Regions from separate parts of the Kitasatospora sp. NPDC048545 genome, predicted to be linked through region 3. Evidence: predicted binding sites of a transcription regulator. Region 3 holds the regulator's gene; each other region holds the start of a gene.
The links. Region 3 encodes HrcA, which represses chaperone genes, less so after heat shock. Its sites were predicted from a motif close to TTNGCACTCNGNNNNNCNGAGTGCNAA; they were not measured.

Region 1 (4,450 bases), on a different contig from region 3:
AGCAAAGCGGCACCGTCGGACTGCGGGTAGCGGAAGGCCAGCGCGATCTCGCACTCACCGCCGCGCAGCATCGCCAGCGACTCCGGCGGCTCCGCCTCGACCAGCGACACGCGCACCCCCGGATGGCTGTCCCGCAGGCGGGCGACGGCGGGCGGCACCAGGGTGGAACTCGCGGTCGGGAAGGACACCAGCCGCACCCGGCCGGCCCGCAGCCCGGCGATCGCGGCCACCTCCTCCTCGGCGGCGGAGAGCCCGGCCAGGATCCCGGTGGCATGCTTGAGCAGGACCCGCCCGGCCTCGCTGAGCTGCATCCCGCGGCCCGAGCGGACCACCAGCGGGGTGTCCACGGACTTCTCCAGCGCCTTCATCTGCTGGCTGATGGCGGGCTGGGTGCACCCCAGCTCGCGGGCGGCGGCGGAGAAGGAGCCGGTGCGGGCGACGGCACGCAGGACGCGCAGATGGCGGGCCTCGATCATGCCTTAGTTATAAGGCAATCTTTGCGTTCTGCAAAATTCTACTGATAGTTGAAGGGTCGACGGTTGCAGCAACCGCGACGGCCGGAGGCCCGGCCCGCCACCCCTCGCGGGGTGCGGACCGGGCCTCCGGTCAGTGGCTCGGGCCTCAGTGCGAGTGGCCGTGACCGCCGTGGGAGTGACCGTTGTCGGCCTCCTCCTCCTTCTTCTCCACCACGAGGGTCTCGGTGGTGAGCAGCAGGGAGGCGATCGAGGCCGCGTTCTCCAGGGCGGAGCGGGTGACCTTGACCGGGTCGATGACGCCGGCCTTCAGCAGGTCGCCGTACTCGCCGGTGGCCGCGTTGTAGCCGTGGCCGGTCTCCAGCTCGGCGACCTTGTGGGTGATGACGTAGCCCTCGAGGCCGGCGTTCTGGGCGATCCAGCGCAGCGGCTCGTGCAGCGCCTTGCGGACGACCGCGACACCGGTCGCCTCGTCGCCCGACAGGCCCAGGCCGTCCTCCAGCACCTTGGCGGCGTGGACCAGGGAGGCGCCACCGCCGGCGACGATGCCCTCCTCGACCGCGGCGCGGGTCGCCGAGATGGCGTCCTCCAGGCGGTGCTTGCGCTCCTTCAGCTCCACCTCGGTGGCGGCGCCGACCTTGATGACGCAGACGCCGCCGGCCAGCTTGGCCAGGCGCTCCTGCAGCTTCTCGCGGTCCCAGTCGGAGTCGGTGGCGGCGATCTCACCCTTGATCTGGGCGACGCGGCCGGCCACGGCCTCGGCGTCACCGGCACCGTCGACGACGGTGGTCTCGTCCTTGGTGATGGTCACGCGGCGGGCGGTGCCCAGCACGTCCAGGCCGACCTGGTCGAGCTTGAGGCCGACCTCCTCGGAGATGACCGTGCCGCCGGTCAGGGTGGCCAGGTCGCCGAGGATCGCCTTGCGGCGGTCGCCGAAGCCCGGGGCCTTGACGGCGACGGCGTTGAAGGTGCCGCGGATCTTGTTCACGACCAGGGTCGACAGCGCCTCGCCGTCGACGTCCTCGGCGATGATCAGCAGCGGCTTGGAGGCACCGCCCTGCAGGATCTTCTCCAGCAGCGGCAGCAGCTCCTGGATGGAGGAGATCTTGCCCTGGTTGATCAGGATGTAGGGGTCCTCCAGGACCGCTTCCTGACGCTCCGCGTCGGTGACGAAGTACGGCGACAGGTAGCCCTTGTCGAACTGCATGCCCTCGGTGAAGTCCAGCTCCACGCCGAAGGTGTTCGACTCCTCGACGGTGATGACACCGTCCTTGCCGACCTTGTCGATCGCCTCGGCGATCAGCTCGCCGACCTGGGTGTCCTGCGCGGAGAGGGACGCGACGGCGGCGACGTCGTCCTTGCCCTCGATCTCGCGGGCGACGGACAGCAGGTGCTCGGAGACGGCGGCGACGGCCTTGTCGATGCCCTTCTTCAGGGCGGCCGGGCCGGCACCGGCGGCGACGTTGCGCAGACCCTCGTTGACCAGGGCCTGAGCCAGCACGGTGGCGGTGGTGGTGCCGTCACCCGCGACGTCGTTGGTCTTGGTGGCGACCTCCTTGACGAGCTGCGCGCCAAGGTTCTCGTACGGGTCGTCCAGCTCGACCTCACGGGCGATGGTGACACCGTCGTTGGTGATGGTCGGGGCGCCGAACTTCTTGTCGATGACGACGTTGCGGCCCTTGGGGCCGATGGTCACCTTGACGGTGTCGGCCAGCTTGTTGACACCGCGCTCCAGCGAGCGGCGGGCGTCCTCGTCGAACTGCAGGATCTTCGCCATGTTCCCTATTCCCTCGGGGCTGCGGCCGGCCCACCGGCCGCCGAACTACGTGAACCAACAACCACGCCCCGGGCCCCTGTCACTTGGGACACGGATCCGGGGCGGGTCGGAACGACTTACTTCTCGATGCTGCGTTTACTTCTCGATGATGGCGAGAACGTCACGAGCCGAGAGGACGAGGTACTCCTCGCCCTGGTACTTCACCTCGGTGCCGCCGTACTTCGAGTACAGGACGATGTCACCGACGGCGACGTCGAGCGGCAGACGCTGGCCGTCCTCGAAGCGGCCCGGGCCGACGGCCAGGACGACGCCCTCCTGGGGCTTCTCCTTGGCGGTGTCCGGGATAACCAGGCCGGAGGCCGTGGTGGTCTCGGCGTCGAGCGGCTGGACCACGATGCGGTCCTCGAGCGGCTTGATGGCAACCTTGCTGCTGGTGGTCACGTCCGAGCTCCCCTTCGGAGATTACGGGGTTTTCTAACGGGTAGGGCGAGCCTGCGAGCCTGCCGTCGCGGGGGTCAGGCACGCGTCTTCGCGTTAGCACTCCCCCGGTGGGGAGTGCCAAGGACGACCATAGGCCCGTGTTAGCACTCAGTCAACCAGAGTGCCAACGACGCGCCCCGGAAGATCCTGACGACGGATGAGTACCCGTACTCATGTGCGCCCGTGACCGGGGTCGACACACTCGTGCCATGCCCGACACCCCGGTTCGCATCGGCCCGGCCCGCACCGCCGACGTCCTGTGGTCCGCAGTCCTCCTGCCGGTCCTCGGGGCGATCCCGGCGCTCGCGTACCTCGTGACCGTCGCGATCGTCTTCGCCTGCGTGGACGGCGGGAAGGGCGTGGAGGTGGTCGCCCTGCTGGGCGTGCTCGTCGGCGTGGCGGTCAGCCTCGGGGTGCCGCTGTCCGTCGCGTTCCGCACCCGGCGCGCCGGTTACCGGGTCCTGCCGGTCGTCGCCGCCGTCTCCCCGTTCCTGGTGCCGGGCTGGGCCGTGGCGGGCTTCCCCGGCGCCTGACCCGCGAGAATGGCACCGTGGACACCGAGAACCTCCAGCCCCTGCTGACGCCCGAGGGCCAGGCCCTGCTCGCCGAGCTGCGCGAGTTCACCCCCGAGGAGGAGCTGGCGCTGGCCACCCGCTTGCGGCGGGGGCACCCGGCGGAGCTGGTGTCGGCGGCCTTCGGGCAGGCACGGCTGCGGCAGCGGGCGCGGGCGAAGTTCGGGGCGGACGCCGACCTGATGTACTTCACGCCCAACGGGGTCGAGCAGTCCACCCGGCGCAGCGTGGCCGAGTGGCGGGCCCGGCGGTTCGCCGACCTGGGCGTCCGGCGGCTGGCGGACCTGTGCTGCGGCATCGGCGGGGACGTGCTGGCGCTGGCCCGCGCGGGCATCGAGGTGCTGGCCGTCGACAAGGACCCGGCGGCCTGCGCCGCCACCGCCGCGAACGCCGCCGCGCTCGGCCTGTCCGAGCTGGTCGAGGTGCGCTGCGCGGACGTCGCCGAGGTGGACGTCACCGGGTACGACGCGGTGTTCACCGACCCGGCCCGACGGACCGCGCGCGGCCGGGTGTTCGACCCGGAAGCGTACGCCCCGCCGCTCTCCTGGGCGATCGAGGCCGGCCGGCGGACCCCGATCGGCGCGCTGAAGGTCGCGCCCGGCATCCCGCACGAGGCCGTCCCGGCGGACGCCGAGGCCGAGTGGGTCTCCGACCACGGCGACGTCAAGGAGGCGGTGCTCTGGTTCGGCACCGGGGCCACCCGCCCGCACCGCGCCACCCTGCTCCCGCAGGGCGCCAGCCTGACCGGCGGCGACCTGCCCGACCCGTCGGCCGGCCCGGTCGGGCGCTACCTGTACGAGCCGGACGGCGCGGTGATCCGGGCCCACCTGGTGGCCGAGGTGGCCGGGCAGGTCGGCGGCCGGCTGATCGACCCGAAGATCGCCTACGTGACCTCGGACGAACTGGTCGCCACCCCGTACGCGCACGCCTTCGAGCTCACCGACGTGCTGCCCTTCCACATCAAGAAGCTGAAGGCGCTGCTGCGCGAGCGCGCGGTCGGCACGGTGGTGATCAAGAAGCGCGGGATGGCGATCACCCCGGAGGAGCTGCGCCGCCAGCTCAAGCCCTCCGGGCCGAACACCGTCACGGTGATCCTCAGCCGCACCGACCACGGCCCGCTGATGATGCTGGGGCAGCCGGTCCGGGCC
Region 2 (4,450 bases), on a different contig from region 3:
CGGCAGCGAGGGTGCGGAGGAGCTGCGCAAGCGGATCGAGGCCGGTCCGACGTCCGTCTGGCGCTACGCGCCGCTGCTGCCGGTGCCGGCCGACGTGGCGTCCAAGCCGAACCTGAACCCGGGCTGGACCCCGCTGGTGAAGGCGGACAACCTGGGCCGGGAGCTCGGCTTCACCGCTCAGCTGCACATCAAGGACGACTCCGGGAACCCGACGCACTCGTTCAAGGACCGCGTGGTGGCGTGCGCCATCGAGGCGGCGCGGGCGTTCGGCTACACCACGCTGTCCTGCTCCTCCACCGGCAACCTGGCCGGCGCGGTGGGCGCGGCGGCCGCCCGGGCCGGGTTCCGGTCCTGCGTGTTCATCCCGCACGACCTGGAGCAGGGCAAGGTCGTCATGGCCGGGGTGTACGGCGGCGAGCTGATCGGCATCGAGGGCAACTACGACGACGTGAACCGCTTCTGCTCGGAGTTGATCGGCGACCCGGCCGGGGAGGGCTGGGGCTTCGTCAACGTCAACCTGCGGCCGTACTACGGCGAGGGTTCCAAGACGCTGGCGTACGAGATCTGCGAGCAGCTCGGCTGGCGGCTGCCGGAGCAGATCGTGATCCCGATCGCCTCGGGCTCGCAGTTGACGAAGATCGACAAGGGGCTGCAGGAGCTGATCAAGCTCGGCCTGGTCGAGGACCGGCCGTACCGGGTCTTCGGCGCCCAGGCGGAGGGCTGCTCGCCGGTGTCGGCCGCCTTCAAGGCCGGCCGGGACGTGATCCGACCGGTCAAGCCGGACACCATCGCCAAGTCGCTGGCGATCGGCAACCCGGCCGACGGCCCGTACGTGCTGGACATCGCCCGCCGCACGGGCGGCGCGGTCGAGGACGTCACGGACGCCGAGGTCGTGGCGGCGATCCGGCTGCTGGCGCGGACGGAGGGCATCTTCGCCGAGACCGCGGGCGGGGTGACCGTCGGCGTGCTGAAGAAGCTGGTCGAGACCGGGCAGCTGGATCCGGCCAAGGAGACCGTCGCGATCAACACCGGCGACGGCCTGAAGACCCTGGACGCCGTCTCCGACGCCGGGATGACCGCCGTCATCCGCCCGACGCTGGACTCCTTCCGCGCCGCCGGCCTGGTGTCCGCCTGAACCTCCCCCGTCCCGGCCCCGCCACCCGGGGGCCTCGCCCCGCAAGGCCCCACCCCGCTAGGAGAGCCATGAGCGCCAACGTCCGCATCCCCACCATCCTGCGCACCTACACCGGCGGCGCCGCCGAGGTGACCGCCGAGGGCGCGACCCTGGCCGAGGTCATCGCCGACCTGGAGAAGAACCACGCGGGCATCGCCGCCCGCCTGCTGGACGACACCGGCAAGCTGCGCCGCTTCGTCAACGTCTACGTGAACGACGACGACGTGCGCTTCGCCGAGGGCCTGGCGACCGAGATCAAGGACGGCGCCGGCGTCTCGATCATTCCGGCGGTGGCCGGCGGCTGCTGAGCCGCGACTTCCCGCCATTCGGCCGCCCGTGCGTACGGAATTCCGTTCTCCGTACGCACGGGTGGCCGGTTGCATTCCGGCTGGAATCTTTCCGAGTCGAGTCGGAGTAGAGTGTCGCTCGGTTGGGAACAGGGGTTCCCTCTCGACCGCCCGCGCTGTTCAGCCCGGGCGCGTCCGGCCGGTGAGACCGGCCCGGCAATCATGTCAGGCCGATGTCAGAATTACCGCGGGGATTTGGGTAATTCGTCCGCTATGTCCGGCGTGAAATGCCGATATTTTTCCGATTCGGCCCGTCCTGTCCCTTGATCGGGCAGTGGAATTACCGGCGGCTGACCCTGTTGCAGAGGGCGTCGGTCCGGATACATTCAGCGGCGGTCGACGCAGTCACCCGCTCACCGGACGCCGTTCGGCGCCCCGCGCGGAGGGCTGCGGCGTGCACGGCTGCGCCCAGGGGGGGTTCCCCGGGCCGGCCTTCAAACCAACCCGGGCCCGCGACCTGCGGGCACGTGAAGGGCCAGCACAGCACTAGGGGAGTTCGGAATGGCTCAGGGCACCGTCAAGTGGTTCAACGCGGAGAAGGGCTACGGCTTCATCGCGGTCGACGGTGGTGCGGACGTCTTCGTCCACTACAGCGCGATCCAGATGGACGGCTACCGCACCCTCGAGGAGGGCCAGCGGGTCGAGTTCGAGATTTCCCAGGGACAGAAGGGCCCGCAGGCGGACATGGTTCGCGCGGCGGTCTGACCCCTTCCGACTCCAGGAGCTCGGCCCGGCCCAGGGCTGGTGACCACTCGCTTCTCGACGGGCCCGCACGACACGCGTCGTGCGGGCCCGTCGGCGTTCCCGGGTGTTCCCGGCGTTTCCGGCCGTTCCCGGACGGCCCCGGGGCGGGCTCCGTGGCGGCTCGCGGGTCGGCGGCGGGGCTTGCACTCGACCACCCGGAGTGCTAATCATTGGCGTTAGCACTCACAGCGTGAGAGTGACAGCGGACCGGGTCGGTGAGGCCCCCGGGAGCGGTAGGGGAAAAGACCCCCGCACACCAGGGCCGTCCGTCGCGGGCACCCCTTGGTCCGAGCAGTCGACCGTGTCCCGGAGGACCACTTCTGATGGCCAAGATCATCGCCTTTGATGAGGAAGCTCGCCGCGGCCTTGAGCGTGGCATGAACCAGCTCGCCGACGCGGTGAAGGTCACGCTCGGCCCCAAGGGCCGCAACGTCGTGCTGGAGAAGAAGTGGGGCGCCCCCACGATCACCAACGACGGTGTCTCCATCGCCAAGGAGATCGAGCTCGAGGACCCGTACGAGAAGATCGGCGCGGAGCTCGTCAAGGAGGTCGCCAAGAAGACGGACGACGTCGCGGGTGACGGCACCACCACCGCCACCGTGCTCGCCCAGGCCCTGGTTCGCGAGGGTCTGCGCAACGTCGCCGCCGGCGCCAACCCGATGGCCCTGAAGCGCGGCATCGAGAAGGCCGTCGCCGCCGTCTCGGACCAGCTGCTGGCCCAGGCCAAGGACGTGGAGACCAAGGAGCAGATCGCCTCCACCGCCTCCATCTCCGCCGCTGACACCCAGATCGGCGAGCTCATCGCCGAGGCCATGGACAAGGTCGGCAAGGAAGGCGTCATCACCGTCGAGGAGAGCAACACCTTCGGTCTGGAGCTTGAGCTCACCGAGGGCATGCGCTTCGACAAGGGCTACATCTCGGCCTACTTCGCCACCGACCTGGAGCGGATGGAGGCGACCTTCGAGGACCCCTACATCCTCATCGCCAACTCCAAGATCGGCTCGGTCAAGGACCTCCTGCCGCTGCTGGAGAAGGTCATGCAGAGCGGCAAGCCGCTCGTCATCATCGCCGAGGACGTCGAGGGCGAGGCCCTGTCGACCCTGGTCGTGAACAAGATCCGCGGCACCTTCAAGTCCGTCGCCGTCAAGGCCCCGGGCTTCGGCGACCGCCGCAAGGCCATGCTCGGCGACATCGCCATCCTCACCGGTGGCACGGTCATCTCCGAGGAGGTCGGCCTCAAGCTGGAGAACGCCGGCATCGACCTGCTGGGCACCGCCCGCAAGGTGGTCATCACCAAGGACGAGACCACCATCGTCGACGGTGGCGGCGAGAGCGACCAGGTCGCCGGCCGCGTGAACCAGATCCGCGCCGAGATCGAGAACAGCGACTCGGACTACGACCGCGAGAAGCTCCAGGAGCGCCTCGCCAAGCTGGCCGGCGGCGTGGCCGTCATCAAGGCCGGCGCGGCCACCGAGGTGGAGCTCAAGGAGCGCAAGCACCGCATCGAGGACGCCGTCCGCAACGCCAAGGCCGCCGTCGAGGAGGGCATCGTCGCCGGTGGTGGCGTCGCCCTGCTGCAGGCCGGTGTCGCCTTCGACAAGCTGGAGCTGGAGGGCGACGAGGCCACCGGTGCCAACATCGTCAAGGTCGCGCTGGAGGCCCCGATCAAGCAGATCGCGACCAACGCCGGCCTGGAGGGTGGCGTCGTGGTGGAGAAGGTTCGCAACCTCCCCGCCGGTCACGGCCTGAACGCCGCCACCAACGAGTACGTCGACCTGGTCGCCGTGGGCATCATCGACCCGGCCAAGGTCACCCGCTCCGCGCTGCAGAACGCCGCCTCCATCGCGGCGCTGTTCCTCACCACCGAGGCCGTCATCGCCGACAAGCCGGAGAAGGCCGCTGCGGCCGCCGGCGGCGGCATGCCGGGCGGTGACATGGACTTCTGATCCTGATCGTTCCGATCGGATCGGTGGTACCTCGTCCGCGTGGGCGGTTCCCTTCGGGGGGCCGCCCACGCGGCGTTTCGGCGTTGCGACGTGTCGACGGAGAATGGACGGATGGCTGCTGACGACATCGAGACCGCCCTGCACAACGCGCGGGCACTGATCCTGGCCGACCTCACCGCGCGGGACGTGGCGGACGCCGCCGTCGTCTCGCTGGTGGAGCAGGCCGTGACGCACCGCCG
Region 3 (4,450 bases):
GGCGGCCCGGTCGGCGGCCAGCTCGCGGTAGCGGGACAGCAGCCGGGTGAGCAGGAAGCTGATCGCGTAGACGACCATCGAGGCCAGCGGGATGATCAGCGCCAGGATCGCCGTGTTCTGGTCGTTGTTGTTGCGGCCGCCGCCCATGAACCCGCCGTACACGGCGATCCTGGTCATCGCGCCGGCGAGCACGCCGAGGAAGCCGGCGATCGTCATCACCGCGACGTCCCGGTGGGCGACGTGGGACAGCTCGTGCGCGAGGACGCCCTCCAGCTCCTCGGGCTCCAGCCGGCGCAGCAGGCCGGTGGTGACGCAGACCACCGCGTTCTGCGGGTTGCGGCCGGTGGCGAAGGCGTTGGGCATGTCGTTGTCGGCGACCGCCACGCGGGGTTTGGGCATGTCGGCCAGCGCGCAGAGCCGGTCGATCGTGCCGTGTAGTTGGGGGAAGTCCTCCGGGGACACCTGGTGGGCTCCCATGGCCCGTTCGGTGATCTTGTCACTGAACCAGAACTGGGCCACGAACAGCCCGCCGGAGATCAGGACGATCAGCGGCCATGCACCGCGCAGCAGCGCGATCAGCAGGCCGGTGAAACCGACGTACAGCAGCCCGATCACGAACATCGTGGCGACCATGCGGCTGGTCAGGCCGCGGTCGGGTGCGAAACGGGTGTGCTGGCCCGAGCTCGACATCGCTTGCTCCTCCATTCGCCGTCGCTTTCGATGCTGCCACCCGGACGGCCGCGAGGCACCACCCCCGCGCCGGGAAGCGTGAACGCTCCCCGTCCCGCGGGCCGTACCCGGAACTGCGGGCAGGATCACTCCGGTCCGGCCGTTCCTGCCGTAGGACCCGGGCCTTACACTGGCAGGTACGGTTTTGGCACTCGCGCGTTCAGAGTGCCAGGACCGGGGCCTCCCGGAGCGGCCCGCAGCACTCAGGGACACAGACGGACAACGTGCGAAGACGGAGGTGCGTGCCCCATGGCCGGAGAGGTCCGCCAGCTGGACGACCGCAAGCTCGCCGTGCTCCGCGCGATCGTGCAGGACTACGTGGGCACCGAGGAGCCGGTCGGGTCCAAGGCCCTCGTGGAGCGGCACAACCTCGGGGTCTCGCCGGCGACGGTCCGCAACGACATGGCGGCGCTGGAGGAGGAGGGCTACATCCACCAGCCGCACACCAGCGCCGGCCGCATCCCGACCGACAAGGGGTACCGCCTCTTCGTCGACAGGCTCGCTGAGGTCAAGCCGATGAGCGCCCCCGAGCGCCGGGCGATCCGGCACTTCCTGGACGGCGCGGTCGACCTGGACGACGTGGTCGCGCGCACCGTGCGGCTGCTCGCCCAGCTGACCCGGCAGGTCGCGGTCGTCCAGTACCCGTCGCTGACGCGCTCGACCGTCCGGCACATCGAGCTGGTGGCGCTGGCCCCGGCCAAGGTGATGCTGGTGCTGATCACCAACACCGGCCGGGTCGAGCAGCGGATGGTCGACTGCCCGGGTACGGTCGGCGAGACGGTCCTGGCGGACCTGCGGACCGCGCTGAACAGCAGAGCGGCCGGCCGCCTCCTCCCGGACGTCCCGGGGCTGCTGGAGGAACTCCCGGCGATGTTCGAGCAGGCCGACAGGCCGACCGTCAGCACGGTCCTGGCGACCCTGTTCGAGACGCTCGCGGAACAGAACGAGGAACGGATCATGCTGGCCGGCACGGCCAATCTGACCCGCTTCGGCCACGACTTCCCCCTCACCATCCAGCCGGTGCTGGAGGCCCTGGAGGAGCAGGTCATCCTGCTCCGCCTCCTGGGTGAGACCAATGACGCCGCGATGACGGTCCGGATCGGGCGGGAGAACGCCTACGAAGGGCTGATTTCCACCTCGGTCGTGTCGGTCGGTTACGGTTCGGGCGACGAGAGCGTGGCCAAACTGGGTGTGATCGGTCCGACCCGGATGGACTACCCGGGCACAATGGGGGCGGTGCGGGCGGTGGCGCGGTACGTGGGTCAGATCCTGGCCGAGTCGTAGCAAACAGCCGTCGGACATCCTGACGGCGTCCAGTCGCAGCACTACTACAGGCGGAACAAGCGGAGCATTTGGTGGCCACGGACTACTACGCGGTACTCGGCGTCCGACGGGATGCGGGGCAGGACGAGATCAAGAAGGCGTTCCGGCGCCTGGCACGCGAACTGCACCCGGACGTCAACCCGGACCCGAAGACGCAGGAGCGGTTCAAGGAGATCAACGCCGCCTACGAGGTGCTCTCCGACCCGCAGAAGCGCCAGGTCTACGACCTCGGCGGCGACCCGCTGTCCCCGGGCGGGGGCGGTGCGGGCGGCTTCGGCGCGGGCGCGGCGGGCTTCGGCTTCTCCGACATCATGGACGCCTTCTTCGGCGCCGCGGCCGGCCAGCGCGGCCCGCGCTCGCGCACCCGCCGCGGCCAGGACGCCATGATCCGGCTGGAGATCACCCTGGAGGAGGCCGCGTTCGGCACCACCAAGGAGCTCCAGGTCGACACCGCCGTCACCTGCACCACGTGCAGCGGCGAGGGCGCGGCCCCCGGCACCTCCGCCCAGACCTGCGACATGTGCCGCGGCAAGGGCGAGGTCTCCCAGGTCACCCGGTCCTTCCTGGGCCAGGTCATGACCTCCCGCCCCTGCCCGCAGTGCCAGGGCTTCGGCACCGTCGTGCCGACCCCGTGCCCGGAGTGCGCCGGCGACGGCCGGGTCCGCGCCCGTCGCACCCTGACCGTCAAGATCCCGGCCGGTGTCGACAACGGCACCCGGATCCAGCTGGCCGGCGAGGGCGAGGTCGGCCCCGGCGGCGGCCCGGCCGGCGACCTGTACGTCGAGATCGCCGAGTCCGCCCACGCGATCTTCCAGCGGCGCGGCGACGACCTGCACTGCACCGTCACCATCCCGATGACGGCTGCCTCGCTCGGCACCCAGGTGCCGCTGCAGACCCTGGACGGCCTGGAGGAGGTCGACATCCGGCCCGGCACCCAGTCCGGCCAGTCGATCCCGCTGCACGGCCGCGGCATCACCCACCTGCGCGGGGGCGGCCGGGGCGACCTGATAGTGCACGTCGAGGTGAAGACGCCCACCAAGCTCGACCCCGAGCAGGAGGAGCTGCTGCGCCGCCTGGCGGTGCTGCGCGGCGAGGAGCGGCCCTCCGGCCAGTTCGCGCCCGGCCAGCAGGGCCTGTTCTCCCGGCTGAAGGACGCCTTCAACGGCCGGTAGCCGTCGCGCGGGGGTGCCGGGGGCCGACCCCGGCACCCCTTTCGCGTGCCCCCGCCGGTTCCCCCTCCCGCCCCAGGCCCCGCCCCGGAAAGGTGCCCCCGCATGACCGCGCCCGTCTTCGTCGTCGAGACCGAACGGATCGCCGCCGCCGCGCCCGGCGCGATGGTGCGCCTGGACGGCCCGGAGGGGCGGCACGCGGCCGCGGTGAAGCGCCTGGAGGCCGGTGAGGCGGTGACCCTCGCCGACGGACTGGGGCTCGGCGTGGACGGAACGGTCGCCGCGGTGCACGGCAAGGACGCGATCGACGTCGCGGTCGCCGCGGTGCGGCGCGAGCCGGAGCCCGCGCCGCGGATCGTCGTCGTCCAGGCGCTGCCGAAGGGCGACCGCGGCGAGCTGGCCGTGGAGACCATGACCGAGGTCGGCGTGGACGTGGTGATCCCCTGGGCGGCCTCCCGCTGCATCACCCAGTGGAAGGGCGAGCGCGGCGCCAAGGCGCTCGCCAAGTGGCGGGCCACCGCCCGGGAGGCGGGCAAGCAGTCCCGTCGGCTGCGCTTCCCCGAGGTGCGCGACCCGATGACCACCAGGCAGCTGGCACCGGTGCTCGCCGGGGCCGCGTTCGCCGCCGTGCTGCACGAGGAGGGCGCCGAACCGCTGGCGCACGCCGCGCTGCCCGCCGCCGGCGACCTCGTGCTCGTTGTCGGCCCGGAGGGCGGGGTGTCCCCGGAGGAACTGGCCGCGTTCGCCGACGCGGGCGCGAAGCCGTACCGGCTGGGCCCCTCGGTGCTGCGCACCTCCACCGCCGGGGTGGCCGCCGGCGCGCTGCTGCTGGGACGCACCGGCCGCTGGGCGTAGCCCGCCGTACTACGGTCCCGCGGCCGGGTCCAGCGGGCTCGCCCGAGTGGCCCGACTCTGCCGAAAAGCCCGGCGGCTCGTACGCGTACGTGCCTACCCTGGCCGCGTGACGGACTCCCTGAGCACCCCCGCGGGCGCCTACCTGCGCCACCCCCACCTGCACGGCGACCTGGTCACCTTCGTCGCCGAGAACGACCTCTGGCTCGCCCCGCTGGAGGGCGGCCGGGCCTGGCGGCTGACGGCCGACCACCTGCCGGTCCACGACCCCCGGTTCTCCCCGGACGGGCGGCACATCGCCTTCACCTCCACCCGGGACGGCGCGCCCGAGGTGCACGTGGTGCCGGTGGACGGCGGCCCGTCCCGCCGGCTCACCC

Region 1: a site for HrcA is predicted at 2,832-2,858, ahead of groES (co-chaperone GroES). Genes of this name have one in related genera too.
Region 2: a site for HrcA is predicted at 2,406-2,432, ahead of groL (chaperonin GroEL). Genes of this name have one in related genera too.

What each region holds. Positions count from the first base shown of each region.
Region 1 covers NZ_JBEZIQ010000010.1:98,922-103,371, reverse strand. The annotation lists gene AB0D10_RS12485 (LysR family transcriptional regulator) at 1-476, opposite strand, end outside; gene groL (chaperonin GroEL) at 622-2,250, opposite strand; gene groES (co-chaperone GroES) at 2,386-2,691, opposite strand; gene AB0D10_RS12470 (hypothetical protein) at 2,940-3,263, shown strand; gene AB0D10_RS12465 (class I SAM-dependent methyltransferase) at 3,281-4,450, shown strand, end outside.
Region 2 covers NZ_JBEZIQ010000017.1:149,749-154,198, reverse strand. The annotation lists gene thrC (threonine synthase) at 1-1,135, shown strand, start outside; gene AB0D10_RS18505 (MoaD/ThiS family protein) at 1,204-1,482, shown strand; gene AB0D10_RS18500 (cold-shock protein) at 2,023-2,226, shown strand; gene groL (chaperonin GroEL) at 2,589-4,211, shown strand; gene AB0D10_RS18490 (hypothetical protein) at 4,323-4,450, shown strand, end outside.
Region 3 covers NZ_JBEZIQ010000001.1:70,940-75,389, forward strand. The annotation lists gene htpX (zinc metalloprotease HtpX) at 1-690, opposite strand, end outside; gene hrcA (heat-inducible transcriptional repressor HrcA) at 979-2,013, shown strand; gene dnaJ (molecular chaperone DnaJ) at 2,085-3,224, shown strand; gene AB0D10_RS00320 (16S rRNA (uracil(1498)-N(3))-methyltransferase) at 3,327-4,076, shown strand; gene AB0D10_RS00325 (S41 family peptidase) at 4,195-4,450, shown strand, end outside.